Regions from separate parts of the Mesorhizobium sp. ANAO-SY3R2 genome, predicted to be linked through region 2. Evidence: predicted binding sites of a transcription regulator. Region 2 holds the regulator's gene; the other holds the start of a gene.
The links. Region 2 encodes LexA, which represses DNA repair genes until DNA is damaged. Its sites were predicted from a motif close to TGTTCNNNNTGTGTTCNG; they were not measured.
Positions count from the first base shown of each region.

Region 1 (15,468 bases), 1.9 Mb from region 2:
GTTGGCCTTGAGAATGGGAAAACCGTTGTCGCCGGCGAGGATCAGGTAGCCGCCCTCGCGGAAGCCGATGTCGGCGTCGGGGCCGAATTCGTCCTTCAGCCGCCGGAACAGGGACAGCGTGAACTGCGACAGGCGGATGTTTTCGGGGATCGAGAATTGCTGGCGGATCGAGGCGCAGGACAGCGTGGTCGCCGCATGGGCGAATTGCGGATCGCGCTCGATCAGCGCGATGGAGCCGGTAAAACCTTCGTCGCGCAGATAGTAGGCGATGGAGCTGCCGACGATCGCGCCGCCGATGATGACCACGTCGTAGCGTGCCATGATGTAGTTCCGTCTGTTCGAGATGGAGGACAAGAGCAGTTACGCCACCGCGCCGCAAGCACTTGCAAGGGCCAGCATTGCCGGGCAAGAAGTCCAGATGCCACATCCCGTCTCACGCCCGCGCCGCTCCGTCCTCTATGTCCCCGCCACCAACGAAAAGGCGCTCGCCAAGCTGCCGCAGCTTGCCTGCGATGCCGTCATCCTCGACCTCGAGGACGCCGTGCTGCCCGAGCACAAGGTCCAGGCGCGCGAACGTCTCGCAAGCTTCTTTGCCGAAAAGGTGGCGGGAGGCCGCGAATTCGTCGTCCGCATCAACTCGCTGGCGAGCGAATGGGGCGCCGACGATCTTGCCGCCGTGAGCCAATGGGCCGTCGACGGCGTGCTTTTGCCCAAGGTCGACACGGTGCGCGACATTCTCGAGGCCAACGACGTGCTCGACAACCATGATGCGCCCGAGGGGCTAAAGCTCTGGGCGATGGTCGAGACGCCGCGGGCACTCGTCAACATCGCCGCCATCGCCGAGCTCAGCCGCAACCCCGGCTCGCGGCTCGCCTGCCTGGTTGCCGGCACCAACGATCTCGCCAAGGATACCGGCGTGGCGGTGACGGTCGACCGGCGCTACCTCATGCCCTGGCTGATGCAGATGGTGCTCGCCGCCCGCGCCGGCGGGCTCGACCTGCTCGACGGGGTGTCCAACGATTTCCGCGATCTCGAAGCGTTCGCCCGCGAATGCGCCGAGGCCGCCGCCATGGGCTTCGACGGCAAGACGCTGATCCATCCGGCCCAGATCGCGGGCGCCAATGCCGCCTTTTCGCCATCGGCCGCAGCCCTTGCCGAGGCGCAGGCGATCGCCGACGCCTTCGCGCTACCGGAAAACGCCTCGAAAGGTGTAATCTCGCTCGGTGGCAGGATGGTCGAGCGGCTGCATCTGGTCCAGGCCGAGCAACTGCTCGCCAGGGCCGCACTGATCGATAGTTTCAAGAACTGAGAAGCGCACGAGGACACGAGAATGAAACTCTATCGTCTCCTGACCGGGCCCGACGATGCCACCTTCTGCCACAAGGTCACGGCGGCGCTGAACAAGGGCTGGCACCTGTTCGGCTCGCCGACCTATGCCTTCGACGCCGACACCAAGGCCATGCGCTGCGGCCAGGCCGTGGTCAAGGACGTCGACGGCATCGACTACGACCCGACCATCAAGCTCGGCGATTTTTGATCTTGTTGGGGAAGCGTCCGGCCTATTCGGCGGCTTCCTCCAGCCGCTCCATGTCCTCGTCGGACAGTCCGAAATGGTGCCCGATCTCATGGATCAGCACATGGGTGACGATGTCGCCCAGCGTCTCCTCGTTCTCCGCCCAGTAGTCGAGAATGGCGCGGCGGTAGAGCGTGACGCGGTTGGGGCCTTCGCCGGTCTGCGGGTTCCAGCGCTCGGCGATCCCGCGTCCCTCGAACAGGCCAAGCAGGTCGAAGGGGGTTTCCAGCGACAGGTCGTCCATGATCTCGTCGGTCGGGAATTCGGCAATCTGGATGACCACCTCGCCGGTCAGCTGGCGGAAGTCCTCCGGCAGGTGGGCGTAGGCTTCGAGCGCCAGGAGCTCCATTTCCTCGATCGAAGGCGAAAGCTGGTCATGCCAGGCGCGGGTCTTGTAGATGCGGGCCATTCTTTTTCCTTTTGGGGGCATATAGCCTTTCGTCGCCCGGCTTACGAGGCTTTTGCCGTGCGGCGAGAAAATAAGCGGCCGAGCTGTCGATGTGGAGAGGAATAAATTCCCTTTGAATCGGCTTGACTCTCGGGGGCGCCTCTGGAATCTATAAGAACATAACAGGAACAATTAGCCGGAGGCATATCGACATGGCGACCAGCGCCGTGGCGCGGGACGTCGTTTTTGCCCTGCGCCGGAAGATCGCGAAGATCGAGGGAACGTTGCCGGAATTGCTGGCGGCTCGCTCCGGCAATGTGCCGCCCGCGGGCCTTCTGGTCCGTCGCAACGGCGTCGCTTCGGCGCGCGATCTTTTCCTCCCCACCGGCGTCCAGGAGCTTGACGAGACCCTGGGCGGCGGGTTGCCGAAGGCGGCGCTGACCGAGATTCATGGCGCTGCGACGCGCGATGCGGGCGCGGTCGCCGGCTTTGCCCTGTGCCTCGCCAGCCTCATTCGCAAGCACAACGCCAGGCCGGGGCTGGTGTTGTGGGTCGGCACGGCCGAGGTCTTCAGGGAGGCAGGGCTTCCCTACGCGCCGGGGCTGGCCGGGCAGTTCGGCCTTGCGCCCGAGCAGATGCTGCTGGCCGAGGCGCCGAAGCCCGCCGATGCGCTGTGGATCGCCGAGGAGGCCAGCCGCATCGACGAATTCGCAACCGTCATTGTCGAACTGCGCGGCAATCCGCGGGGGCTGGACCTGACGGCGACGCGGCGGCTGCATCGTCGGGCCCAGGATGCCGGCCGGCCGGTATTGCTTTTGCGCCATTCGGCGGAGGCCGAACCGACGGCCGCGCCCACCCGCTTCGTCGCAGCACCTGCCCCGGCGGCGCTTCGTCGGACGGTCGCCGGTCCGCTGTCCCATTCGATCGGGCCACCCGGCTTCACGGTCGAAATCGGCAAGAGCCGCACCGCTCTTGCCGGCAAATTCATTCTGGAATGGAACCCCGATGCACACACCCTCGAACAAAGAAGAGACGAACGCGCCGTCCCAGAGAATCGTGTCGCTATGGTTTCCCCATCTCGCGGCCGAGCGGATCCTGCGGCGGCGGCTGGGGCGGTCCTGGCGTTCAGGCCCGCAGCCGGGCCAGCCGCTGGTGATCAGCCATCGCGAGAACAACACCCAGCGCATCGCCGCCCTCGACGAACAGGCTGAAGCGCTCAGGCTGCGGCCGGGAATGGGCATTGCCGAGGCGCGCGCCATGCATCCCGACATCGACGTCGTCGAGGCCGACCCGGAGGCCGATCGCCGCCTGCTCGAAGGCCTCGCCGACTGGTGCGACCGCTATACGCCGCTGGTCGCGCTCGATGGCACCGACGGGCTGTTCCTCGACATCACCGGCTGCGCCCATCTCTTCGGCGGTGAAAAGGCGTTGCTCGCCGACCTTCTGGCACGCTTTTTCCACCAGGGTTTTGACGTGCGCGCCGGCGTAGCTTCGACGGCGGGGGCGGCCTGGGCGGCGGCACGGTTCTCGTCCGGCCATATCGTGGCCCCCGGTGGGGAGCGCAGTTTTCTCCATCGCCTGCCGCTGTCGGCATTGCGCATCGAAGCGGTAACGCGGGCAAGCCTCGAAAGTGTCGGGCTGCGCACGGTAGGCGCGATCATCGACGGGCCGCGGGCGCCGCTCGTCCGGCGTTTCGGCGCAACACTTATCGAGCGGCTCGACCAGGCGCTGGGGCGGCTGGAGGAGGCGATCTCGCCGCGCCTGCCGGTGGCGCCGCTGTCGGTCGAGCGGCATCTCGCCGACCCGCTGTCGCTCATCGAGGAGGTCGAACGGCTGGTCGGCCTGCTCGCAGCCACGCTCAAGCTCGATCTCGAGCGCCGCGAGGAGGGAGCGCGCACGATCGAGCTTCTGCTGTTCCGGGTCGACGGCATGGTCAGCCGCATCACTGTTGGCGCGTCGCGCCCCATCCGCGAACCCGCGCTGATCGGCAGGTTGCTGCATGAGCGGCTGAAGGCGCTGGGCGAGACCATCGATGCCGGGTGCGGGTTCGATCTCGTTCGCCTGTCGGCGTTGTCGACGGCTCGTTTCGAGGCGCGGCAGGGCGATCTCGCCGGCGAGGTCGAAGACGATGGCGAGGAACTGGCGATCTTTGCCGACCGTGTGTCGGCCCGGCTCGGCGAGGCCGCGGTGCTCGATCCCGTTCCGGCCGAAAGCCACCTTCCCGAGCGCGCCGGGGCCGTCGCTCCCCATGCACGGGGGCAAACCCCAAAGGCCGCCGCAGTTGCAAGGTCAGGCAAGGCGAGCTCCGTCAATCGGACCAGCCAGCTGGAACGTCCGATCCGCCTGTTCCGCTCGCCCGAGCCCATCGACGTTCCCTTGAACGAGGTGCCCGACGGTCCGCCGCCGCATTTCCGCTGGCGGCGCGCCCTGCATCGTGTCGCCCGCGCCGAAGGGCCGGAACGCATAGCGCCGGAATGGTGGCGCGAAGGGGCTGAAGCGCCGACGCGCGACTATTACCGTGTCGAGGATGCCGACGGCCGCCGTTACTGGCTCTACCGGCAGGGGCTCTACGGCGCGCAGGCCACGCCGCGCTGGTTCCTGCATGGAGTTTTTGCATGAACATGATCGCTGCCGCGCGCTATGCCGAATTCGGCGTCCAGTCGAATTTCTCGTTCCTGCGCGGGGCTTCGTGCCCGGAGGAACTGGTGGCCACGGCAAAGCTTCAGAGGCTTGCGGCGATCGGCCTTGCCGACCGCAACAGCGTGGCAGGCGTCGTCCGGGCCTGGAAGATGGCGGATGAAGAAAAGCTCGCCTATCATCCCGGTTGCCGGCTCGTCTTTTCCGATGGCACGCCCGACATCTTGGCCTATCCGCAGGATCGTGCCGGCTGGGGTCACCTCTGCCGCATGCTGACTGAGGCCAACATGCGCGGTGAAAAGGGCTCCCCCGACTTGCGCTGCGAGGACCTTTTCGAATGGGGCGATTTGCTGTCGCTTGCGGTGTTGCCGGAACTTGTTGGCCCGGCCGAAGAGGGTCTGGCGTTGCTGCGCGCGCTCAAGGCGCGTTTCGGAAGCTCGCTGTGGCTGGCGGTCGCCCCGACCTTCGGTGGCAACGACCGCTTCAGGATCGAGCAGGCCGCGGCCATGGCGGCGGCGGCCGGCCTGCCGCTGATGGCGACCAATGACGTGCTTTACCACACATCAGGCCAGCGCCCGCTGCAGGATGTGCTGACGGCGATCCGCGTCAATGTGCCCGTCACGCAGGCCGGGTTCGAACTCAAGGCGAATGCCGAGCGCTACCTCAAGGCACCGAGCGAGATGAACAGGTTGTTCCGCCGCCATCCCGAAGCCCTGGCCGAGACGTTGCGCTTCGCCGCGAGCCTGCATTTCTCACTGAAGGAACTCCAATACAACTACCCCGACGAGCCCACCGAATCCGGCCTCGAACCGCAGGCGGAGCTTGAGCGGCTAACCTGGGAGGGGGCGAAAAGACGCTATCCTGACGGCGTTTCGGAGAGGGTTGCGGGGCTGATCCGCCACGAACTCGGCATTGTCGAGGAACTCAACTATGCCCGCTATTTCCTCACCGTGCACGACATCGTCCAGTTCGCCCGCTCAGAGGGCATATTGTGCCAGGGGCGCGGGTCGGCTGCCAATTCCGTCATCTGCTTCTGCATCGGCATCACCGATGTCGGGCCCGATATCGTCGATGTCCTGTTCGAGCGCTTCATCTCCGTGGAGCGGGGCGAACCGCCTGACATCGACGTCGACTTCGAGCATGAGCGGCGCGACGAGGTCATCGCCTTCATCTACGAAAAATACAGCGCCAGGCGCACCGCGCTCGCCGCTTCCGTCGTCACCTATCGCGGCCGCTCGGCGCTGCGCGAGGTCGCCAAGGCGATGGGCCTGTCCGACGATGTCAGGGGAGCGATGTCGGGGGCGATCTGGGGCTGGTATTCGTCCGAGCTCGGCGAGCAGGAAGCGAAGGCCGGCGGGCTCGACAGGGCCGATCCGCTGACCGGCCACGTGATCGAGCATGCCAACGGCATCATGGGCTTCCCCCGCCATTTGTCGCAGCATGTCGGCGGCTTCGTCATCACCCGCGACCGGCTCGACGAGATCGTGCCCATCGTCAAGACGGGGATGGAAGAGCGCAAGATGGTCGAGTGGGACAAGGACGACCTCGATGCCGTCGGCATCCTCAAGGTCGACATCTTGGCGCTCGGTATGCTGACTTGCCTGCGCAAGGCCTTCAATCTGCTGGAAGCGCATTACGACGAGCGCGACCCGCATGGCCGGCCCTACACGCTGGCGACGCTGCCGCCGGAGGATCCGAAGGTCTACGACATGATCTGTCGCGCCGACACGCTCGGTGTCTTCCAGATCGAGAGCCGGGCGCAGATGTCGATGCTGCCGCGCCTCAGGCCGCGCGAATTCTACGATCTGGTCATCGAGGTGGCGATCGTTCGGCCCGGCCCGATCCAGGGCGACATGGTGCACCCCTATCTGCGCCGGCGGCAAGGCAAGGAAAAGGTCGAATTCCCCAAGGTCGAACTCGAAAGAATCCTCGGCAAGACGCTGGGCGTCCCGCTGTTCCAGGAGCAGGCGATGAAGATCGCCATCGTCGCCGGCGGCTTCTCGCCCGGCGAGGCCGACAAGCTCCGGCGCGCCATGGCCACCTTCAAGCGCACCGGCACCATCGGCAATTATCGCGACAGGATGGTCGAGGGCATGGTCGCGCGCGGTTATGAGCGCGACTTTGCCGAGCGCTGCTTCAAGCAGATCGAGGGTTTCGGCGAATACGGTTTTCCCGAAAGCCATGCGGCGGCCTTTGCGCTGCTCGTCTATGCCTCCTGCTGGTTCAAGACCTACTATCCCGACGTCTTCTGCGCGGCGATCCTGAATTCTCAGCCGATGGGGTTTTACCGGCCAGCGCAACTGGTCCGCGATGCCGAGGACCATGGCGTCGAGATTTGCGCGGTCGACATCAATCACTCCGAATGGGACTGCCTGCTCGAGACCGCCGATTTCGATCCGAAGCAGATCCGCGCCCGCCATGCCGAGATGCGCGATGTCATCAGGACGAGCCATGCCGTCCGGCTCGGCTTCCGCCAGATCAAGGGGCTTTCCGAAAGGAAGATGAACGGGTTCGTGGCCCGACGCGGCACGGGCTACGCGTCGGTGCGCGATGTCTGGCTGCGTTCCGGGCTCGACGTCGGTGAGATCGAGTTGCTTGCCCAGGCCGACGCCTTTCGCTCGATCGGTCTCGACCGGCGGCAGGCCCTGTGGGCGGTGCGCGCGCTCGACGGCAAGAGTGCCGCAGAAATGCTGCCCCTGTTCGACCAGCCTGCGGTCCAGCTGCCCGACAACGAGCCCGAGATGCATCTGCCGGTCATGCCACTCGGCGAGCATGTCATCCACGACTACCGTTCGCTCGGCCTTTCGCTGAAAGCGCACCCCGTGGCCTTCCTCAGGCCGCAACTCGACCGCGCCGGCATCACTCCCAACGGCCGACTGGGCGAGGTGCCCGATGGCAGGCGTGTTTCGGTGGCGGGGCTGGTGCTGGTGCGCCAGCGCCCGGGCAAGGGCAATGCCATTTTTCTGACACTGGAGGACGAAAATGCGGTTGCCAACATCATCATCTGGCAACGTGTCTTCGACCGCTACCGCGCGGTGATCATGGGATCGAAGCTCATCCGCGTCAGTGGCAAGCTGCAAGCGGAATCGGGCGTCATTCACATCGTAGCCGACAGCATGGAGGATCTGACGCCCTGGCTCGCGACGATGTCCGAGGAGATGCAGGCCGAGGCGAAAGCCCGCGTCGCGACTTTCCAGGCGAACGGCGGGCGGCAAACTGCGGCCGAGAAGGCGGGGAGGGATCCGCGTATCCTCAAGAGCTATGAAAATCTGGCGCGCAAGGCCAGCAGCGTCATGCCCAAGGGACGCAACTTCCAATAGGCCGTTTTCCATGGGCGGGGCAGAGCGGCGGACACCCGAATAAATCCTGGTTGCCGTTCTATCTGATTGTTTTTGCCACATTTGTACAATGCCAAGTGATTCCACTCGGCTGCAAAAATGCTCCGGACATCGCGTCCAATGTTCGAAAAGGATCTGGCGGCAAAAAAGAAAACAGGGAACGAATCGCCGGTTGGCAGCGTCCAAGGCACATGCCGAACTCAAGCCCCTATGCAGGCTCCCAAGGGCTGCAGGAAACGTCAGCGGGAGGCGGGAGGAGCGCCCTTGGGACCTTCCTCGGGATCAAAGATCTGCCGCGCTTCCGAGGGCAGCATGACCGGGATGCCGTCGCGGACCGGATAGGCGAGGCGAGCCAGTCGCGAGACCAGTTCGCTGCGTTCGGCGTCCCAGATCAGCGGCGCCTTGGTCAGGGGACAGGCGAGCAACTCGAGCAGCTTGACGTCAATGTCGCGCCTTCTGGAGGTTTCAACCATGGCAGCTCTCCATGCGGTTACAGCGCCGCGCGTCCTTTTGGACACGCAAAGGACGCTGTAACACTTAAACTTTGTGCATGATCCTTTCCGAAGATCGTTTCCGATTTTCAGGACCATGCACTGGCCTATTGCAGGCTCGATCCGAAATCGTCGTTCTCGCGCGCCAGCGCCATTTCGGTGATGGCAATCAGCGTCTCGGCCCGCGTCTTGAGATCTGGCGCCTCGAGCAGCGCCTGCTTTTCGGCGGCGCCATAGGGCGCCATCATCGACAAGGCGTTGACCAGCACCGTGCTGTCGGCACGGCTGACGCTTTCCCAGTCGGTCTCGAGATCGTTGGCCTGGAGATAGGTGCGGAAGGCGCGCAGCAGCGCCGGGCGGTCGACTTCGCCGCCCGCCTTGTCTTCGGACAGGTCGGCGGCGAAAGGCGCGATCCGGCACTGGCGGAAGGGCGTCTTGACCGCAAGTTCCTGTACGATGCGGAAGCGGCACACGCCTTGCAGCGAAATGAGGTAGCGGCCGTCGCCGGTCTCGGCAAACGAAGTGATCCGGCCGATGCAGCCGACCATGCATAGTGCTGGTTCCCCGTTCGGCAGCGACGTGCCGTCGAGTGCTGGCTGGATCATGCCGATCAGCCGCGACCCGGCGATGGCCTCGTCGACCATCTGGAGATAGCGCGGTTCGAAGATGTTGAGCGGCATACGCCCGCCCGGCAGCAGCAGCGCCGCAGGCAGCGGGAACACCGCCAGCGTCGCGGGCAGATCGGCATCGAACCGGTAGTGCACGTTTCCTGCCTGCATCTCAACTCCCGCCGCATGCCGGTGCATGGCCCCGAACCGAAGGTCCGCGTCGCGAAAAGCGGACCCGATTTTCGGACAGGATCATGCACAAGTTCAAAGTGCTACAGCGCCTTTTGCGCATCCAAAAGGACACGCCGCGCTGTACATTCGGAACTGTCGCGCACAAACGCAAGCCCGCCGCCGTCCCGTCAGGAAAACAGCAGCGAAGACAGCTTGCGCCTGGTGGCCAGCGTCACCTCGTCGGTGAAACCCCAGGCCTCGAACAGTTTCAGCAACTGAGCCCTTGCGCCGTCGTCGTTCCAGGTCCGGTCGGCCTTGACGATGGCAAGCAGATTGTCGGCTGCCTCGGCGCGCTGGCCGGCAGCGTTCTGGATCATCGCGAGATCGAAGCGCGCTTGGTGGTCACCGGGATTCTGCGCCAGTCGGCGCTCGAGCCCGGCCGCGTCGCCAAGGGCTGCGGCCTCTTCGGCAAGGGCAATCCTGGTACGCACGGAAACGAGGGCGGCCGCATCCTTCTTGTCGTCGGGCGCGCGGGCAAGCACTTCGTTGGCACCGACGGTATCGCCCGCCTCGAAGAGAAGTTCGGCCAGGGCTGCGATGGCCTCGACGGTCTCCGGCGCCTGTTCGAGAATGGCGTCGTAGATCTGGGCTGCGGTCTGCAGGTCGCCCGCTCTGCGCGCTTCCGCCGCCGCGGCAAGCGCCTCGGCGATCTCGGGCTGGGCGCCGTTCTTGCCCGCGACACGATCGATGAATTCGCGAATCTGGGTTTCGGGCACCGCGCCCATGAAACCGTCGACCGGCTGGCCGTTCTTGAACGCGATCACCGCCGGAATCGACTGGATCCCGAGCTGGCCGGCAATGGCGGGGTGGTCGTCGATGTTCATCTTGACGAGCTTGACCCGCCCGCCGGCGGACTGGACGACGCGCTCGATCACCGGTGTCAGCTGCTTGCACGGCCCGCACCACGGCGCCCAGAAGTCGACCAGTACCGGCTGGTTGCGCGATTCCTGGATAACGTCGGCGGCGAAGGTGGCGGTGGTCGTGTCCTTGATCAGCTCGGCTGTCGGCTGGGCCGTCGCGCCGCCATACTGGACGTTGGTGGCGTACTGGCTGCTCATGCCGCCGAATGGATTGCTTTCGTTGCTCATCTTCGCTCTTTCGATAAATGGCGGCGGCTGGTTTCGGACCGCGCTCGGTTCAGGCAAGCATGTGGCTATCAGCCCGAGACTTTCAAGATCACAGCATCGTGGCCGGTTGCCTTGACGAATCGCAGCAGGTCATCGCGGCGAATCGAGGTGGTGGCCTCGTTGGTCAGCGGATGGGCATTGATCGTCGCATTCTCCATCAAGACACTGTCGAGCACCAGCTTGACCTTGCCGGTCCTGTCGTTGACCAGCCCGAAGACGGTGACCGCGCCAGGCACGATGCCGAGCAGTTCCATCAGCGCCTCCGGCTTGCCGAAGGAGACGCGGCTTGCCGCCCCGATCAGGTGGTGGATCTGCTTGAGATCGACATTGGCTTGCTCGTCCACCGTGACCAAGAAGAAATTGTCCTTCTTGTCCTTGAGGAACAGGTTCTTGGTGTGCCCGCCCGGGATCTCGCCGCGCAGCGCCTGCGAATCGGCGACCGTGTACAAGGGCGGGTGCTCGCGTGTCGCAACGGAAATGCCAAGTTCGTCGAGATAGGCCATCAATTCGGCCGGGGTTTTGGGAATCATGGCACCGCTCATCAGGGCTTCCGCTGCAGTTGGGTGTCCCGGTTTATGGGCAAATGGCGCAGCCGATACAAGTCGGCTTGCGTGTCCACAACGCGCATTGCCCGGAAATCCGGGGTTTTTCGCCCTGTGTGAAAATTGTCGAAAAAAGAGCGTGTCCCCCTGTTGCATTCGCCGGGAGCTTCGGCCATATAGGCCTCGTTGCGGCGACGAGCTGCGGCGAGCGGGTGTAGCTCAGGGGTAGAGCACAACCTTGCCAAGGTTGGGGTCGAGCGTTCGAATCGCTTCACCCGCTCCAATTACTCCACGAAAAAGGCCGCGGTTTACCGCGGCCTTCGTCGTTTTTGGCGCTCGGAAAGCGCGGCCGGAAGCACGGTCGCCGCGGCCAGGGTTACCGGCGGGTCACAAGGGCGTTGAGCCGATTCAGGCCGAAGTAGAGGCGTTGCGCGCGCTTCATCAAGCGGGCGGCGCTGCCTCGATTAGCGTGTATAGACCCTCGCGAAACACACTATTCACGGCTTCGAGCGCAGACTTGACGGGAAACTCAAAGTGTAAATTGAGGTCGTCCCCAATCAGGGAATACGGTTCCGGGATTGAGCGAAGTCCGTAGTAGAAGACGGCGTAGGATTCGTAGTGGACTGCGTCGAATCCTATTGAACGGCTGTAGCTCTCCAGAAGCATCTGCGTCCGAAGTAGCTCATTAAAGATAAGTCGCCGCTTCCCCGCATCATAAACGCCGTTGCCTCGTTTTACGTTATACGAGCGGACGGTTCTGTTCTCACTGTCGTGAACAATCAGGTCTATGGGGATAGCTTGCGCGCCCTCGCCATAGGGAAGGTTTATCCCGCGATACGATACTGGAGGCAGGCCTCTATGCAGTTCCGCGATCGACGCAAAGGAGAGCTTGAAATGGTCTTCGGTCCAGACGGTGAACCGTCCGCAATCCTTTAATCGTTCAAGGAGTGCTCGTCCAAGAATTTGGCCGTGTCGTTTGTAGGCCGAGCTGATGATGCTAGTCGCTCGCGAATATTTGGCCCCACCAATTGGATCTGCTCTAAACTTAGTTCGCGCTAGATTCGCAAGGGTGGCGTGGAGCGTAGGCTCCATGCGAGAGAGGAAGGCCCCGAGATTGCTGCTGTGGTGATTTGCCATTTTCGCTTCAACCGGCTGTAGTAGTAACCGGTATTACCTTAGTATTGATGAATCGAGAGCTACGATGACTGAATCCTCTGCCCAGCCCGACGTCATGCAAGAGTTTGATTTGGCGCCTTCACCACGCGTTCTCCCGATGCTTGGGGAAATCAATCTTGAGCAATGGCGGTGTATTGGCGAGCTCGTCGACAACGCGATTGATGGGTTTCTCCATGCTGTTCGTCGTAGCGAAGAGGTATCTGACCCCATCGTTCACGTTACGCTCCCCGAGGCGGATCGCGAGGATGCTGTAGTTCAGGTGGTGGACAATGGGCCGGGCATGACGCCTGAAAATCTAGCTAAGGCGGTCAAGGCCGGATGGTCGGGCAACAACCCAACGGACAACCTTGGATTGTTCGGGATGGGGTTCAATATTGCCACAGCTCGGCTTGGCTTGACGACGGAAGTCTGGACTACGCAAACTGGCGACGCGGAGTGGCATGGACTAGTAATCGATTTCGATCGTCTGCAACGGCAAGGCAATTTTCGGACACCTCATCTGAGGTCCCCCAAAAGTGATACATCGGTACACGGAACTAAAATTGTCATTAGACGCCTGAAGCCCGCGCAGCGGCAGTGGTTGTCGCGGTCAGCAAACCAGGGCCTGCTTCGTAAGAGGTTGGCGCAAGCCTACGCAGCGATGCTTAGGCCGAGCGGCCATCCGATTGAATTCAAGCTTTATCTCAACAACAAGATTGTCAAATCCAGGCCGTTTTGCCTTTGGAATGAGACCCGCTCAGCCGAATTGCCGGATCTCGGCGAGGTATCCGCAGTCTTACCTTTCAACTATCCGCTCAGCGATAAGTATCACTGCGTAGCCTGCATGAACTGGGTGCCGTCATCCACCCCAAATCCTGACGGCTGCCCAGTTTGTGAAGGGGTTGGCACACTTCAGCGGAGATCGCGGCGCGTGCATGGTTGGATTGGCTTGCAACGTTACGCGGACACTGTGGATTTCGGCCTCGACTTCATCCGCAATGGGCGCAAGATCGAGATGGGCAGCAAGGACCTTTTCATCTGGCGAGGTGAGAATGGCGATGAGCCCGAATATCCGATCGATGACCCGAGTCGCCGTGGGCGGATCGTGGGGGAGATTCATCTTGATCATTGCCGGGTTAATTTCGCGAAGGAGCGGTTCGATCGCTCCGACCCTGCGTGGGAAGAAATGGTCAGCTTAGTTCGAGGCGAAGGGCCATTGCGCCCCGAGAAAGCTCGCGAACTTGGTTATAGTCAGAATGGAAGCGTGCTTTTTCGTCTGTACAAAGCCTTTCGCCGAATGCGACCGCACAGCAACGTCGCGGGTGGCTGGCGGCGCTTACTCGCGGTTCCCGATAACGCTATTGCTAAGGAGCTCACGCAAAAATTTTTCGACGGCCATCCGGATTATCAAGAGGACACTCATTGGTGGCGGCTGATCGAGGAAGCTGAGCGCCGGCTACTGACCAACGATACCGATGACAATGAGGACGACTCAGCGGCTGGCGGCCTCCCTCCCGGTCTGCTCGACAACCCTTTAGAAGATCGGCCAGCGTTGGATACGACCGAGTTGCAGCCAGCATCAATGCAAGATTATCGGACGCAACGTCAGGAAGCGCCAAGCCTTTCTCGTAGTTATGTTTATGCGCCTGCGGGTCAAACCTTCACGGTCAAAGCGTTCGAATGCGCCGCTCATGACCCCGACTTGCCTGCGGCTGCAGCTTGGTGCTTGATACTAGGGGATATCGCGACGCGCACGTACCACTTCCTATTTAAGCCAAGAGCTGAGGTGTTTCGATCCATTACGCTCGAACCGCTTGACGCGCTGCTGATTGAGTTGGCGTTCCTCACTAACGAGTATGTCCGGGCCAGCAAGGAGCCGCCTTCTTATGCTGTCCTCCTCTCCTATTTTCGAGAGCACTACGCACGGACGTCGAGCCTCGATGCCCGAGGTGTCACGGCCGAGGCCAGTGATGCGCTTGAAACATTGGCACAGGCGATTCTGGCCAACGTACCGAAGGGGGAAGAAGGAAAGCTGTTTGATGCGCTCACGGTTGAACAGCGAAGCGAAGTGATGCGCACTCTTGCTCGCAAGGGCATCGCGCCCGCAGGACCCATCACCGATGGGTCCTTCGTAACGGCCGCGCCAAGGAACATGCTGGGACGGCTGGTCGAGGCGTTCCCAGAGTTGGTGTTCGATAACGCATATTGGGATCTCCCATATTCGACCCTCGACTATGGAGATCCTCAATTGACAGATCGCGCACGTCAGCAGCTGATTGATCGCGCCACGTCGTTGATATCGGACGCTGCATGGTTGGCTGAAGCCGCCCCAACGATCCTTGGGACGATCCGAAAGGAAGAGTTGGTCAGAGGGCTAATGTCGGTTAGCCTGATTAGACCGGATCGGGAAATCTTGTGACCGGCCTGTTTCTTGACGAGCGGCGCCTATTGGATGGACCTTGGCAGGCCTTCGAGCGCGATGTTGCCCGCGCACTAATATGCGCGGGCTTTCAGGACGTTCGCATCGTTGGTGGTACCGGGGATATGGGCGCCGACGTTGTTGGCGTGAAGGACGGAAAAGTCTGGGTCATCCAGTGCAAATTTACCAGCACCTCGTCGCCGCCGAAAGCTGCAGTGGAAGAGGTCATTCAAGCTAGCCGTTTCTACGAGGCAGATGTTCTGGCGTTGGCTACCAGTCGACCTGCTGGCAAGGCACTTAGCGACGAGATTGCCCGAGTCAAACGATTGGGTTTTGTCGTTCATCTCCTTACTCCCTCGAAGTTGATGCAGCTCGTGCAGGGCGTGGCCACGAAACCGCCTACAGCGCGCTCGCTGAGGCCTTATCAGGAGGAGGCTTGCGAGCGCTTGTTCGACGCGCTTGAGGAAACGGGTCGGGCTCAGATCGTGCTGGCCACGGGACTCGGAAAAACTGTGGTGATGGCTGAGGTCGCCGCGCGGCTTTTCTCTGACGGTCGCCTCGAGAATGGTCGAATGCTCGTCCTTGCGGATAAGCGGGAGTTGGTACGACAGCTGCAAAGCGGTTTTTGGGCGCAACTACCAAAGACTGTGCCAACCCATTTGCTCGCGCCTGAAGAGGAACCTAGCTTCTGGGAAGGGATTACTTTCGCCACAATGCAGACCGTGCACGCGCGGCTTTCTAGTCTACCTACGTTTGACGTGGTTTTCGTTGATGAGGCGCATCATATCGGGGCGCCAACTTATCGAGACGTCCTTCATAACCTAGCTCCTCTTCGGCTTGCCGGTGTGACGGCAACGCCTTGGCGAGGCGACGAATTCGACATCGATACCTTGTTGGGGCAACCCCTTGTACGGGTCGGGATTTCTGACGGGCTCAAGTATGGATATTTGAGCGAAGTA
Region 1 is NZ_CP159955.1:4,056,888-4,072,355, forward strand. Features, by position in the region: gene ABSY17_RS24280 (NAD(P)/FAD-dependent oxidoreductase) at 1-321, opposite strand, end outside; gene ABSY17_RS24285 (HpcH/HpaI aldolase/citrate lyase family protein) at 419-1,309, shown strand; gene ABSY17_RS24290 (DUF1737 domain-containing protein) at 1,331-1,537, shown strand; gene ABSY17_RS24295 (metallopeptidase family protein) at 1,560-1,982, opposite strand; gene ABSY17_RS24300 (ImuA family protein) at 2,174-3,172, shown strand; gene ABSY17_RS24305 (Y-family DNA polymerase) at 3,114-4,580, shown strand; gene ABSY17_RS24310 (error-prone DNA polymerase) at 4,577-7,918, shown strand; gene ABSY17_RS24315 (Trm112 family protein) at 8,176-8,409, opposite strand; gene ABSY17_RS24320 (LON peptidase substrate-binding domain-containing protein) at 8,535-9,206, opposite strand; gene trxA (thioredoxin) at 9,395-10,354, opposite strand; gene ABSY17_RS24330 (prolyl-tRNA synthetase associated domain-containing protein) at 10,423-10,935, opposite strand; tRNA gene ABSY17_RS24335 (tRNA-Gly) at 11,144-11,218, shown strand; gene ABSY17_RS24340 (ATP-binding protein) at 12,137-14,509, shown strand; gene ABSY17_RS24345 (DEAD/DEAH box helicase family protein) at 14,506-15,468, shown strand, end outside.
Region 1: a site for LexA is predicted at 2,135-2,152, ahead of ABSY17_RS24300 (ImuA family protein). Genes of this name have one in related genera too.

Region 2 (15,468 bases):
GGTTCCAAGATTCAAGACCAAGCCGTGCAGCGGAGTTTCAATCCGTGAGGATGAAAGTCACCTTCATGTTGACCCGGTACTCCGCGATCTTTCCGTTCTCGACGACGACCTTCTGGTCCTGGATCCAGGCGCCCTCGACATTCTTCAACGTCTTGGCGGCGCGGGCGATTCCCGCCTCGATGGCGTCCTTGAAGCTCTTGGTCGACGATGACGTGATTTCCGTAACGCGGGCAACAGACATGGATTTCCTCCTGCTGATACGCTCAGTCACGGAGAAAAGCCTACGCCCGGCAAAGGCCGGGCTCAAGCACCAGTTGTATTAGGCCTTGGCGATCCTGTCGAAAGCCATCAACCTTTCGAGCAGTGCCGGCATATCCTTGAACGGCACCATGTTGGGGCCATCGGACGAGGTCGAATTGTCGGGGTCCTCATGAGTCTCGATGAAGACACCGGCGACGCCGACGGCGACAGCAGCACGCGCCAAGGTTTCGACGAAGCGACGCTCGCCGCCCGAGGTCGCACCGAGCCCGCCAGGCTGCTGCACTGAATGGGTCGCATCGAAGATCACCGGCGCACCGATATCGGCCATGATCGGCAGTGCGCGCATGTCGGAAACCAGCGTGTTGTAGCCGAAGGATGCACCGCGCTCGGTTACCAGCACGTTCGGATTGCCCGAGCCAGTTACCTTGGCGACTACGTTCTTCATGTCCCAGGGCGCCAGGAACTGCCCCTTCTTGACGTTGACGACCTTGCCGGTCTTGGCGGCAGCGACCAGCAAGTCGGTCTGGCGGCTGAGGAAAGCCGGAATCTGCAGCACGTCGATGGCCTCGGCGACGATCGCGCACTGCTCTTCGGTGTGAACGTCGGTCAGAACCGAAACGCCGAGTTCCTTGCGCAGATCGGCGAATGCGGGCAGCGCAGCATCGAGGCCGGCCCCGCGCGTGCTGGCGAGAGAGCTGCGATTGGCCTTGTCGAAGCTCGACTTGTAGACGAATCCGATGCCGAGCCTGTGCGTCAGCTCCTTGAGCGCGCCGGCCATGTCGAAGGCATGCTGGCGCGATTCGAACTGGCATGGACCCGCGATCAGCGACAGCGGAGCGGTGTTCGAAAAAAGGGTCTTGCCAACAGTCACATTTGCATTCGGCTTGGTCATTTCAGTTCCTCGAAAATGAAGGCGGCACCCTGCCCCGGCGCTGGCGGGATCACCAGCCTTTGACCGGTTAGATCGTGTTCGATGCCGTTTTGGACAAGAAGCGATTTTACAGCACCAAGGTCGTCGACGCCAAAGACCATGGCGCCGAGGCCTAGGCCGGTTTCGCCTAACCGTTCTTTGACGATCAAATCGACATTGGCAAGCGGCACCACGACCTCGCCCAGCGGCGCTACCTTGACGCTGCTGCGCGCAATGGTGGCAAGTAATTTGCCCGCCTCGGCAGCAATGCCTGTGCTCGCCTCGACGGCAAGCACACGCCGCGCGCCATTTGCGTGGACTTCCAGGGAGCTGCGGTCGACCTTCGGCGCTTTGGCACGCTCGCAGGAGAAAAAGAACGCCGCGGAAGCGCTTTCTGGCTCGGCGGCGAAGGCAAGTCGAAACGACGCCTGATCAGCGCGGCCGGATGCATCAATGAACGGTCGCGAAAAATCGAGCCTTGGGCCAGCGGAAACGCCGGCGCCAACGAACTCCGCATGGTCGGCGTCGGCGTCATCGGTGCCGAACACGACCGCCGAGAAGCCTTCTGTGCCATGAGCCTGGCGAAATGCCCTGTCGCGGGCAACGAAAACGTTTCCTTCCGACACAGCCTTGTCGGCGGCGGCAGGGTCGCCCACAGCCAGCGGCTCCATGAAGGTCCCGTCGCCAAGATAGACGCAGCAATTGACCGTACCGAAGGGATGAACGCCTTGGGGAGAAACCGTGAAGCCGAGCGCCGTCAGCCGGGCCCGGGCAATGCCGAGGTCGGCGGTCGGCAGCACCACATGATCGAGCGGACGCGGGCTCTCGTGAACGATCTTGGTCATGCGCTTGCGCTGTGCCTCAATTTCGTATCCCAACCGAGGCTGCCAGCCTCGGTCAGCCCGGCGCTGGAGGTCCATGCATGGATGTTGCAGTTGCGCGCCGCCACGAACTCGGCGGCGCGCATGGTCCTCAGACCAGTCTGCTCTGTTCGACGGCCGCTTCGATGAAGCTGGCGAACAGCGGATGCGGATCAAGCGGCCGGCTCTTCAGTTCCGGATGGTACTGCACGCCGATGAACCATGGATGGTCAGGATACTCGACCGTCTCGGGCAGCACGCCGTCGGGCGACATGCCGGCAAAGACCAGGCCGCATTCCTCGAGCCGCTCCTTGTAGTCGATATTGACCTCATAGCGGTGGCGGTGACGCTCGGAAATCTGGGTGTCACCATAGATCTCGGCGATCTTGGACCCTTCGGCCAGCGCCGCCTCGAACGCTCCCAGCCGCATCGTGCCGCCGAGGTCACCGGACGCCTTGCGCTTTTCGAGCATGTTGCCCTTGAGCCATTCGGTCATCAGACCGACGACCGGCTCCTTGGTCGGGCCGAACTCGGTGGACGAGGCATTGTCAATGTGGGCGAGCGAACGCGCCGCCTCGATGCAAGCCATCTGCATGCCGAAGCAGATACCGAAATACGGCACCTTGCGCTCGCGGGCGAACTTGGCCGCCAGGATCTTGCCTTCCGAACCGCGCTCACCGAAGCCGCCTGGCACCAGGATGCCATGGACCTTTTCGAGGAACGGTGCCGGATCTTCCTTCTCGAAGACCTCGCTCTCGATCCAGTCGAGCTTGACCTTGACGTTGTTGGCGAGGCCGCCATGCGACAACGCCTCGATCAGCGATTTATAGGCGTCCTTGAGGCCGGTGTACTTGCCGACCACGGCGATGGTGACTTCGCCTTCCGGATTGTGGATGAGCTGCGAAACGTTCTGCCAGGCATCGAGGCGCGGCTTGGGCGCAGGATCGATGCCGAAGGCTGCCAGCACTTCCGAATCCAGGCCTTCCTTGTGGTAGGCCAGCGGCACATCGTAGATGTGGCCGACGTCGAGCGCCTGGATAACAGCCGATTCCCTGACATTGCAGAACAGCGACAGCTTGCGGCGCTCTTCCTTGGGGATATCGCGATCGGCGCGGACAAGAAGAATATCAGGCGCAATACCGATCGAGCGCAGTTCCTTGACCGAATGCTGGGTCGGCTTGGTTTTCAGTTCGCCGGCCGTCGGAATGTAGGGCATCAGCGTCAGATGAACGTAGACCGCATTGTTGCGCGGCAGGTCGTTGCCGAGCTGGCGGATCGCCTCGAGGAACGGCATCGCCTCGATATCGCCGACCGTGCCGCCGATCTCGCAGAGCACGAAGTCGAACTCGTCATTGCCGTCGAGGATGAAATTCTTGATCTCGTCGGTGACGTGCGGAATGACCTGCACGGTCGCGCCGAGGTAATCGCCGCGACGTTCGCGTTCGATGATGTTCTTGTAGATGCGGCCGGTGGTGATGTTGTCGCTCTGGTTCGCCGAGCGTCCGGTGAACCGTTCGTAGTGTCCGAGATCGAGGTCGGTTTCCGCCCCGTCATCGGTCACGAACACCTCACCATGCTGGTAAGGCGACATCGTTCCGGGATCTACGTTGAGATACGGATCGAGTTTGCGGATGCGCACGCGATAGCCGCGTGCCTGCAGAAGTGCCCCTAGGGCCGCTGCGGCTATGCCTTTTCCAAGGGAAGAGACCACGCCGCCGGTGATGAATACATATCGCGCCATGGGAGTTATCGCTTATCGCGGCCAAATCGATTCCGCCAGAGAAAAATCCGCCGCGCCGGACTTTTCCCTATCTGGCTATTCAATGTTGCCGCCAAAATGGCGCGCAAACAAAAAGGCCGGCGTGACCGCCGGCCCGCAATCCGCGTTGTGAAAACGCTTTACATGACGATGACTTCAGAGCCCATCTTCACGCGATTGTAGAGGTCCATGACATGGTCGTTGACCATGCGGAAGCACCCGTTCGACGAATTCGTGCCGATCGTCTGCGGCTGGTTCGTACCATGGATACGGATATGGGTATCCAGCTTGCCCTGGTACAGGTAGATCGCGCGAGCGCCAAGCGGATTTTCCGGACCGCCGTTCATGCCGTCCTTGTGCTTGCCGTACTTCTGCGGCTCGCGTTCCTGCATGTCCTTGGTCGGGAACCAGCGCGGCCATTCCTGCTTGTCGCCGATGGTGGCCTTGCCCTTGAACTCGAGGCCTTCGCGGCCGACGGCGATCGCATAACGACGTGCCGTCGAGGACGATTCGACCAGATAGAGGAAGCGTTTGCTGGTATCGACCACGATCTGACCGGGCTGATAACCGGAGAACGCAACCTCCTGCGGTTCGAACTCGGACTTGACCTTGAACTGCTTCTTGGACTGCTTGGCCTGCAATACGGCGTCGAGCGCGCGGGTCTGCGGCAGCATGCTCTGCTGGGGAGCGCTGCCACCGAAGATACCTGAAAGCAGGCTGGCCTTCTGCGGCCTCGCCTGGCTCTCGCTGCGCAGCTCGCCGGTGTTGCCGGTCGAGGCGACTTCCATGGCGTCGGGCGCCAGCGCCTCGATCGGCTGCATGACCTCGAGCGGCTGGAGATTGCGCTTGGCGGCAGGTGCAGGAGCGGCAGTTGCGACTTGAGCAGTCGCGCGCTCGGCCCGCTTCAGCCGCGCCAGTTCGCGCTCCTTTGCAGCTTGCTCCTTTGCCGCGGCCCGCATCGCCATCTTCTTGGCCTCGAGCATCTTTTCGCGGGCGAGTTCCCTGTCAGCCTTGATCTTGGCTTCGAGGACCTTGATTCGGGCAAGATCCTCGTCGGTGGGCTTCTTCTTTTTCTTGAGGATCTTGAGTTCGGAAGCGTCGCTCTTGGCAGCGACAGTGATCACGTCACTTGCAACTTCAGGCTGCAGTGAAGCAGCACTACCTGCGGGAGTGGCGGCAAAGGCGGTAGAGCCCATCAGAGAGGCGCAAAGACCAGCAAGAAGGATGCTGCGGAGTTGCATGGTGGAGGATATCCCGAGCGTTCAAAACGAATGAAATTCGCGGCAACGCACAGTGCCCCCAAGGCCCCCGTTCATTTCGCCGCGGCTCAGCTATAAGCGATTAGCCGGAGAAGCCTCAAGGGAGGCACCTCCGGCGAAATGATCTAATTTTCGTGATCGACGCAGCATTTGCCGCAACTGTGGTCAAACAACAACAGGTTGCGGCAGCCGGTCTGGTTTATTAGTTCGGAACTTGCGGTGCCGCAGGAGCAGCCGGCTGTTCAGCATTGCCCGAAGCTGCAGGAGCCGGTGCTGCCGGCTGCTCACCCGACGGCGCTGCCGGCGCAGTGGCGCCAGGTACCGGTGCGGGCGTCGAGCCGCCGAGCTGATCGAGAACACCCTTGCCGCCCGTCGTGCCGCTTTGCGTGGCCGGGGCACGGTCGAGAATGTCGATCGGCTTCTCGCCGTAACGGGCGATGATCGACAGCGTCAGCGAGGTAACGAAGAAAATGGTCGCCAAGATCGCAGTGGCGCGCGTCAGAGCGTTGGCGGCGCCGCGCGCCGTCATGAAGCCCGAGCCGCCGCCGATGCCAAGGCCGCCGCCTTCCGAGCGCTGCAGGAGCACCACGCCGACGAGGGCGAGCACGACCATCAGATGAATGACGATGATGACGGTTTCCATTGCGCTTCCTGGGATCTTTCCTGACGTGGACCGGCCGGCACGCAGACGCGGCCGACATTCCGGAGGCGGCTCAATACAATGCTTTCATGGCATTTCCAAGCCCGCCGCCCGAATATGGGGAGACACGCGACCTTTGCAACGGCCGCGTGTGGCGAATTCAGAGCTTGCGATAGGCTTCGGCTATGCCGAGGAAGTCGGCCGCCTTGAGGCTGGCGCCGCCAACCAGTGCGCCGTCGACATTGGCCACGCCAAGCAACTCCACCGCATTCGACGGCTTGACCGAACCGCCATACAGGATGCGCATCTTGGCGGCAGAAGACCCAAGCAGCTCGGTCAGCCGCGCGCGGATGTGAGCGTGCGCCTCGGCCACGTCGCCGACTGTCGGGGTGAGTCCGGTGCCTATGGCCCAAACCGGCTCATAAGCGATCACGGTGTTGGCAGGGGTAGCCGTCGTCGGCACGGAACCTTCGATCTGCCGCGACAGAACCGCAAGCGTAGCACCACCTTGGCGCTCCGCCTGTGTCTCGCCGATGCAGATGACGGCAACCAACCCGGCACGCCATGCCGCTTCGGCCTTGGCGCGAACGAGTTCATCAGTCTCGCCGTGATCGGTGCGTCGCTCGGAATGGCCGACAATAACGTGGCTTGCGCCGGCATCCTTCAGCATCTCAGCCGAGATGTCGCCGGTATGGGCGCCGCTCTCCTTGGGATGGCAATCCTGCCCGCCGGCCTTTACCGGCGTGCGATGAAGGATTTCGGAAGCGCGCGAAAGAAGCGTGGCCGGCACGCATAGCAGGGCCTCGGTCTCGGCATCCAGGCCGTCCATGAAACCGCCGGCGATGCCGCGCAGTTCGTTGAGCGACGCGCTGGTTCCGTTCATCTTCCAATTACCGGCAACCAGTGGGCGTATTCCTGGCGTCATGTGATTTTCCCTCGACATCGATATTCGCTCGGGGACCCTCACTACCAAAAACAAGCCACAAAGCAATCGACACTGGCGCCGAAGGGCGCTATTGCGCTTCGTTCATGCAGGCGCATGCGAAAATGCGCGAAGATGGGATCTGAACATGCTCGAAACGATGCGAAGTGCTGCGGGAACCTGGGTCGCTAAGCTCCTGCTTCTGCTGCTCGTGTTGAGCTTCGCAATCTGGGGCATTTCCGGACGGATGCTGCACGAGTTCGGCAGCGACAAGGTGATCACGGCCGGCGGCACGTCCGTCTCGGGCGTCGAATACCGCCTCGCCTACGACCGTCAGCTAAACGTCATGTCGCAGAGATTCGGCCAGAGGCTGACCCGCGAACAGGCAAATGCGCTCGGCATCGACAATCAGGTCCTGTCCCAGCTCGTCGCAGGCGCCGTGCTCGACGAGCAGGCGCGCAAGCTGGGCCTTGGCCTGTCCAAGGACCGCCTCGCCCAGTTGACCTGGGACGACCCGACCTTCCAGGGTCCGGACGGCAAATTCAATCGCCAGTCTTTCGAATACATCTTGCGCCAGATCGGCATGCGCCCTGAGGACTACCTCAAGAACCGCGCCCAGGTCGCCGTGCGCCAGCAGATCGTCGAGGCGGTTGCCGACGGGATCAAGGCGCCGGACACCTTCCTGCGCGCCGTGGCACTTTATCGCGGCGAGGATCGCACTATCGACTACCTGTCACTGCCCAAGTCTCTGGTCGAGCCGATCGCAGCCCCCACCGACGAGGTGCTGAAGACGTGGTTTGAGGAAAACAAGAAGAACTACGCTGCGCCGGAATACCGCAAGCTGAGCTACGTCAAGCTCGAACCCGAGGACATCATGGACCTCGGCTCGGTCACCGACGAGCAGGTTCGCCAGGATTACGAAAAGAACAAGTCGCACTTCACCACCGCCGAAACGCGCAAGATCGATCAGCTCGTCTTTGCTAGCGCCGATGCAGCCAAGGCTGCTTCCGAAGCCATCAAGGGCGGCGAGAGCTTCGACAAGATCGTCGCCGATCAGGGCAAGACCGTAGCCGACGTGGCATTGGGAACGCTGACCAAGGATGCGATCGCCGACAAAGCCGTTGCCGAAGCGGCGTTTACGCTGCAGGCGAACCAGGTCAGCGACGTGGTCCAGGGCGCGTTCGGCCCGGTGCTCGTCCGCGTCAGCGAGGTCACGCCCGAGACGGTGAAGGCATTCGATGAGGTCAAGGACCAGATCCGCAAGGACCTGGCGCTCGCCGAAGCCAACCGCATTCTGCTCGATGTGCATGATTCCTATGAGGATGCGCGCGCAGGCGGCGAGTCCATGCAGGCTGCCGCCGACAAGCTGAAGCTCAAGGTGGTGACCATCGACGCGATCGACCGCGCTGGCCAGCGCCCCGACGGCACCATCGTCAACACGTTGCCGGACTCGCAGAACCTGATCCAGGCTGCCTTCGAAGCCGAAGCCGGTATCGAGAACCAGCCCATCAATGTCGGCACCAACGGCTTTGTCTTCTACGAAGTGGATGGCATCACGCCAGCGCGCGACCGCACGCTCGATGAAGTCCATGACAAGGTCGTCGCCGACTGGACCGCAGCAGAGACGGCAAAGCGCCTCAAGGACAAGGCCGCAGAACTCGAGAAGCGCCTCAAGGACGGCAATGACCTCGACGCCATTGCTGCCGAGTTGAAGCTCGAGAAGCAGACCAAGCGCGGACTGAAGCGCGAAGCCGACGATGCCGATTTCGGTCGTGCGGGAGCACAGGCCATGTTCGCGATGGGCCAGGGCGGCACCGGCGTCATCCCCTCGCCCACCGGCGACGCGCAGATCCTGTTCAAGGTCGCCGAGGTATTCGAACCAGCCGGCGCGGACGCGAGCGCCGTGCCCGAGGATGCCCGGAAGTCGTTTGCCTCGGGCATTTCGGACGACCTGCTCGACCAACTGGTCGCACAGTTGCAGACGCAATATGGCGCCACGATAAACCAGGGCGCGATCACCCGCGCGCTTGAGGCAGGCATCAGATGAGCGCACTGAAGCCGCATATCGCCAAGGTCGCGACGGGCGCGCCGCTCACCTTCGAAGAGGCGCGCGAGGCTTTCGACATCATCATGTCTGGCGAAGCCACGCCCGGCCAGATCGGCGGCTTCCTGATGGCGCTGCGCGTGCGCGGCGAAACCGTCAGCGAGCTTTCAGGCGCCGTCGCCACCATGCGCGACAAGATGCTGCGCGTCGAGGCGCCTGACGATGCCATCGACATCGTCGGCACCGGCGGCGACGGCACCCACAGCGTCAACATCTCTACCGCCTCGGCTTTTGTCATCGCCGGCGCCGGCGTGACGGTTGCCAAGCATGGCAACCGCAGCCTGTCCTCGCTGACAGGCGCCGCTGACGTGCTCACTGCGCTCGGCGTCAACATCGACCTGTCGCCCGAGGCCATCAGCCGCTGCATCCACGAAGCCGGCGTAGGTTTCATGTTCGCGCCGGCGCATCACCCGGCAATGAAGCATGTCGGCGCGACGCGCGTCGAACTTGGCACCCGCACTATCTTCAACCTGATCGGCCCGCTGTCCAATCCAGCCGGTGTGACACGCCAACTGATCGGCGTCTTTGCGCCTGAATGGGTCGAGCCCGTCGCCGAAACGCTAAAGAAACTGGGCGCGCGGAGCCTTTGGGTCGTCCACGGCGACGGCTTTGACGAGATCACCACCACCGGCGAGACCAAGATTGCGGCTGTTGCCAACGGCAGCATCAGCAGTTTCGTGCTGACCCCCGAGCAGGTCGGCCTTGCCCGCCACACGCGCGAGGAATTGCGCGGCGGCGATTCGGCATACAACGCCGCCGCATTGCGCAGCCTGCTGGAGGGGGCCGAGGGCGCCTACCGCGACACGGTACTGATGAATGCAGGTGCTGCTCTCGTGGTGGCCGAAAAGGTCGGGAACATCGGCGAAGGCATCAAGCTCGCCGTGGAATCGATCGACAATGGTCATGCCCTTGCCGCGCTCGACCGCCTGGTCAGCGTCTCGAACGGATAGCACCATGGCCGACATCCTGCGCCACATCGAATCCTACAAGCGCGACGAGATCGCCGCCGCCAAGGCTCGCGTGCCTGTTGGAGAACTTCTGGCGCGTGCGCGCGACGTGGCCAAGCCGCGCGGCTTTCTCGCAGCACTCGAGGCCAAGCGTCGCGAGGGACGTTTCGGCCTGATCGCCGAGATCAAGAAGGCGAGCCCGTCCAAGGGCCTGATCCGGCCCGATTTCGATCCGCCGTCACTAGCCCAGGCTTATGCGGAAGGCGGCGCTGCCTGCTTGTCGGTGCTGACCGATACGCCATCCTTCCAGGGTGCACCGGAGTTCCTTACCGCGGCGCGCAACGCCTGCGCCCTGCCCGCCTTGCGCAAGGATTTCATGTTCGAGCCCTATCAGGTGCACGAGGCGCGCGCCTGGGGAGCGGATGCCATCCTCGTCATCATGGCGAGCGTCAGCGACGACGACGCCAGGCGGCTCGAGGACGCGGCCTTCGAACACGGCATGGATGCGCTGATCGAAGTCCATGACGAGGCCGAGACCGAGCGCGCCCTGAAGCTCCAGTCGCGCCTGCTCGGCATCAACAACCGCAACCTGCGCACCTTCGAGGTCAGCCTCGAAACCTCGGAGCGGCTCGCGCCCATGATTCCGACCGATCGACTGCTCGTCGGCGAAAGCGGCATCTTCACCCATGCCGACTGCCTGCGCCTGGAAAAATCCGGCATCGGCAGCTTCCTCGTCGGCGAAAGCCTGATGCGTCAGGCCGATGTCGCCACTGCGACGCGCGCGCTGCTCGAAGGCGCGCCGATTGCCGAGCGTGCCTGAAATGGCCAACACCCTCACCCATATCAGTGCTGCGGGTGAAGCCAACATGGTCGACGTCGGCGACAAGGCCGAGACGACGCGCACGGCAATTGCCGAGGGCCTCGTCGTCATGCAGCCGGAAACCCTGGCGCTGATCCTGTCGGGCAACGCCAAGAAGGGCGACGTGCTGGGCACCGCCCGGCTTGCCGGCATCATGGCCGCCAAGCGCACGCACGAACTGGTGCCATTGTGCCACCCTATCCTTCTGACCAAGGTTTCGGTCGAAATCGAGCCCGACGAGAGTTTGCCAGGACTGCGCGTGACGGCATTGGCCCGCGTGACCGGCAAGACCGGCGTAGAGATGGAGGCACTCACCGCCGCCTCTGTTGCCTGCCTCACCATTTACGACATGGCCAAGGCCGCAGATCGCGGCATGGTGATTTCCGGCATCCGGCTGATCGAAAAGAGCGGCGGCAAGTCGGGCGACTACAGGGCGGCCGGGTAGAGATGGCACTGCTGCCGGTAGCCGAGGCCCTGGAACGGTTGCTCGAAGGAGCCGAACCCGGCGGCTCGGAAACGGTCAACCTCAGCGAAGCCTTCGACCGCGTGCTGGCGGTACCGTTGCATGCACTGCGCACGCAGCCGCCCTTCGACGCCTCGGCGATGGATGGCTACGCGGTTCGCGCCGACGACATCGCATCCCTTCCGGCACGGCTTTCAGTCATCGGGACTGCACCGGCCGGCCGGCAATTCACCGGCACTGTGGCGCAAGGCCAGACGGTGCGCATCTTCACCGGCGCGCCGGTTCCTGATGGTGCGGATACGGTCGTCATCCAGGAAAATGTACGCGATCTCGGCCAAGGCTTGGTCGATGTGCTGGAGCCGACCGCCCCAGGCCGTAACATCCGCGCCAAGGGCCTGGACTTCAAGCAGGGCGACCTCATCCTCAATGCCGGACGGCTGCTCGACCCGGCCGCCCTGTCGCTCATCGCTGCCGCCAACCACGCGCAAGTCGAGGTCACCAGCGCCCCGCTGGTCGCCATCATAGCGACGGGCGACGAGCTTTTGCCGCCCGGGAGCAACCCCGGTCCCGATCAGATCATCGCCTCCAACGCCTATGGGGTCGCCGCGATCGCGCGGTCGGTCGGAGCGCGCGTACTCGACCTTGGAATCGCCGCGGACCGCAAGGATGCCATCGCAGCCCTCGTCGCCAAGGCGCTGGAGGCGCGGCCGGACGTCATCGTAACCCTTGGCGGCGCGTCAGTCGGCGACCACGACCTGGTCCATGAAGTGCTCTCCGGCCTTGGCATGGAGCTGGATTTCTGGAAGATCGCCATGCGCCCCGGCAAGCCGCTGATGTTCGGTCGCCTCGGCGACACGCGTTGCATCGGCCTGCCCGGCAACCCGGTCGCCAGCCTGATCTGCTCGCATATCTTCCTCAAGCCGCTGCTGGCACAACTCGCAGGCCGGAGCTATGCACCCGATATCAGGCAGGCTGTTCTGGACCGACCGATGAGCGCCAACGATCAGCGCCGGGATTATGTCCGGGCGACAGCCCGCGATACCCCGGACGGCTTGGTCGCGACGCCATTCGCGGTGCAGGATTCGTCGATGCTGCGGACGCTCGCCGACGCCAATTGCGTCATCATCCGCGAACCTTTCGTACCGGCGGCCGAACCTGGCAGTGCCTGCAGCGTACTGATGCTGCGCTGAACATAGCGCCTCGCCCTTCACCAAATATAAACAGTTGCAGAACACAACTGGAACATATAGCGTTTGTTCCGGGTTTGTTTTTCTTTCGATTCCCTCGGGGGTGGCCATGCTGACGCGCAAACAACACGAGCTTCTGCTGTTCATCCATGAGCGGCTTAAAGAGACGGGCATCCCTCCGTCCTTCGACGAGATGAAGGAGGCGCTCGACCTCGCCTCCAAGTCGGGCATCCATCGGCTGATCACCGCGCTCGAAGAACGCGGCTTCATCAGGCGCCTGCCCAACCGGGCGCGCGCGCTCGAAGTATTGCGCCTGCCCGATTCGATCGCACCCGGCCTCAACGCGGCGCGCAAGTTCTCGCCCAGCGTCATTGAAGGCAGCCTTGGCCGCAAGCCCGAGCCGTCGCGCTCGCTTTCAGCCGGAAACGACGACGATGCGGGTTCGGCAGTGGCAATCCCGGTGATGGGGCGTATCGCGGCCGGCGTGCCGATCGACGCCATCCAGCACAAGACGCACTCGATCTCGGTGCCGCCGGACATGATCATGGGCGGCGAGCACTACGCGCTCGAGGTCAAGGGCGACTCGATGATCGAGGCCGGCATCTTCGACGGCGACACGGTCATCATCCGCAATGCGAACACCGCAAATCCCGGCGAAATCATCGTGGCGCTTGTCGACGACGAGGAAGCCACACTCAAGCGCTTCCGGCGCAAGGGCGCTTCGATTGCACTCGAGGCCGCAAACCCGGCTTATGAGACCCGCATCTTCGGGCCTGACAGGGTCAAGGTTCAGGGCAAGCTGGTCGGGCTGATCCGCCGCTATTGATTGACAGCCGCTTGCGTAGGCAGCAGAGCCTGGTTTGCGGAAGCCAGCTTGCGCCTTCCTGGGTCTTCGCGCTGATAGGGAGGCAAGCCTCTTGCCTCTCGGGAGAACTGGCGTTGCACATGCCATGGGCGGTAGGGCTCGTTCACGGCATGGAGGATCTCAAGCTTCGGGTTCCGGCCTGTCGAGGCCTGCTGCACGAATATCGCGGCACTCCCGAGCCGCGCCAATTGGCGGGTGGTTATGATTTCGGCATCCGAACCAGGACAAACATCCCTTGCCGTGGCGTCGGCCACAACGACAAGGGCGGCCTCGGCACAAGCACGCCTCGCTGAGGCCACGTTTTCCGCGTGAGCGATCCGGATGCGTGGCGCAAGTTCTGACAGGCACAGGCCGTGTCCACAGACAAAGGCCGGGTCGGTTTTGGACAGGTTGTTGCTGCCCGGATCGGTGCGCCGGGGCCCCACCACATCTTCCGATCCCAGGACTCGCTTCCAGTTGTCGAGTGTGAACTGGCTCGGCCGTGGGCGGTTGACAGCCAGTTGCCCGGTGCCTGTCCTCACCCCAATCAGCCGACCGTCCTCTGAGACCAGCACATCGGGTGTCGTGGCAAAGGGCAGCGTGAGGACCACCAGAAATGCGAACGGCAGGGCGGCAGCGCGCAAAAAGGTCGTGGCCGCCGATGCGGCGACGAGCGCTATTGTTGCGAAAACAACCGACAAGGTCGAGACCACCCCCACGGCATCGATGGGCGAGCGCTCGGAAAACCATTGGGCGGTTGCGATCATCGCCTGCAACCCGAAACCCATGACGTCGAGGAAAATGCCGTCCAGCCCAAGCGGCATTAAGATTCCGACGCCCACCGCAAAGGGCATGACCAAGGTGGAAACGATCGGCATGACCGCCAGATTGGCGAAAAGGCTGAGCGGCGAGACGCGTTGGAAATGCCATGCGCCGAAGACGCTGGTGGCGAGCCCGGCGATCAGCGAGGTGGCGACAAGGCCAACGGCTGCGGCGGCCAGCCAGCGCCAGATTTTGGCCGGCACCGACCTTTGCACGAGCGGCTGCGCCCGCCCCTCGCGCCAGTCCGACCACCAGGCATAGGCTGCCACGAGCGCTGCGGTTGCGGCAAACGACATCTGGAAACTCGGCCCGACCACCTCATGCGGCGAGACCAATATGACCACGATGGCCGAGACCGCGAGATTGCGCATGGTCAGCGCCGCCCGGTCGAACAGGACGGCCGTCAGCATGACGGCCAGCATGATGAAGCTGCGCTGGGCTGCTACCTCTGCGCCCGAGATGAAGAGATAGCCGCCAGTCGCGGCCAACGCTGCGCCTGCCGCGTATTTCTTTACCGGGCGGCGCGACGTGAAACCGGGAAAGGCTGCGAAGCCCAGCCGCATCAGCAACATGACCGTGCCGGCGACCATTGCCATGTGCAGCCCCGAAATCGAGATGATGTGGTAGAGCCCGGTGCGTCGCAGCGCTTCGTTGATGTCCTCGGGGATGCCGCCGCGCACGCCGACGACCAATGCCGCGGCGATCTCGCCCTCGGCGCCACCGATCCGACCGCGAATGCGCTCGGCAATCCGGTTGCGCGTATTTTCAACCCAAACCAAGGCTCGACTTGCGGCCGATGCTGCTTGCGAGGATGGGGCAAGCGTCGGCCCCTTCATGAAAAAGCCGCTGGCGCCAATGCCATCAAAATAGCTTTCGAAGGAAAAGTCGTAGCTGCCCGGCCGCACCGGACCGGATGGCGGCATCAGCCGGACGTAACCGGTCACAGTCGAACCTACGAGCACGCCCTCGGGAACCTTGCGCGCGGTGAGGCGCACCCGCTCGGGCGCGTAGCGCAGCTTGGGCCGCTTGGTCGAGGAGACATCGATGGTCAGGCGGGTGCGTCCAGTGCCTAGATGGTCGATCTCGACGACGCGACCGCTGAGCGTGGTCGACACCTCTGCGCCGAGCATCATCGTCGCCTTGCGGGAGGTCTCGAGCTTGGCCACGCTGACACCGATCAGGAAGATGGCGATAGCGGCGAACACATAGTGGGCAAGCCGATGCGACCGCGCGAAAAGGGCAAGCAAAACCGCAAGCGCGGAAGCTGCTACCAGCGGCGGCGGGCTCGGTTCGGTCGGCAGGTTGAAATAGACCAGTGCGCCGATTGCCAAGAGCACTGGAACAAACAAAAAGGCAGCGCCACGGTCGAGTTCGGTTTCGAATGCGCTGGTCAAGCGCGACAGCGTGAGCTGCCGTATGGCGGAATTCGACGCCCCCCGCAGCCACGTCAGCAATTCGGCAGACGGCTTTTGAAGCGGCTGTGCCTCCTCAAGCCTTGGAACTACATATGGACCTGACTGAAAATACCCGATGGGTGTAGGCGCAGAAAACCGTTCTGCCGCCAGCAAGTCGCGCTCGCTGGCCTCGATCACCGGATTTTCACCGGCTTGCCCCTCCCGCACGCGCTTGCC
Region 2 is NZ_CP159955.1:1,620,123-1,635,590, reverse strand. Features, by position in the region: gene ABSY17_RS12650 (dodecin family protein) at 38-241, opposite strand; gene kdsA (3-deoxy-8-phosphooctulonate synthase) at 320-1,153, opposite strand; gene ABSY17_RS12640 (VOC family protein) at 1,150-2,208, opposite strand; gene ABSY17_RS12635 (CTP synthase) at 2,144-3,772, opposite strand; gene ABSY17_RS12630 (L,D-transpeptidase) at 3,931-5,031, opposite strand; gene secG (preprotein translocase subunit SecG) at 5,252-5,692, opposite strand; gene tpiA (triose-phosphate isomerase) at 5,850-6,614, opposite strand; gene ABSY17_RS12615 (peptidyl-prolyl cis-trans isomerase) at 6,760-8,658, shown strand; gene trpD (anthranilate phosphoribosyltransferase) at 8,655-9,665, shown strand; gene trpC (indole-3-glycerol phosphate synthase TrpC) at 9,670-10,482, shown strand; gene moaC (cyclic pyranopterin monophosphate synthase MoaC) at 10,484-10,966, shown strand; gene glp (gephyrin-like molybdotransferase Glp) at 10,969-12,174, shown strand; gene lexA (transcriptional repressor LexA) at 12,281-12,997, shown strand; gene ABSY17_RS12585 (ComEC/Rec2 family competence protein) at 12,991-15,231, opposite strand.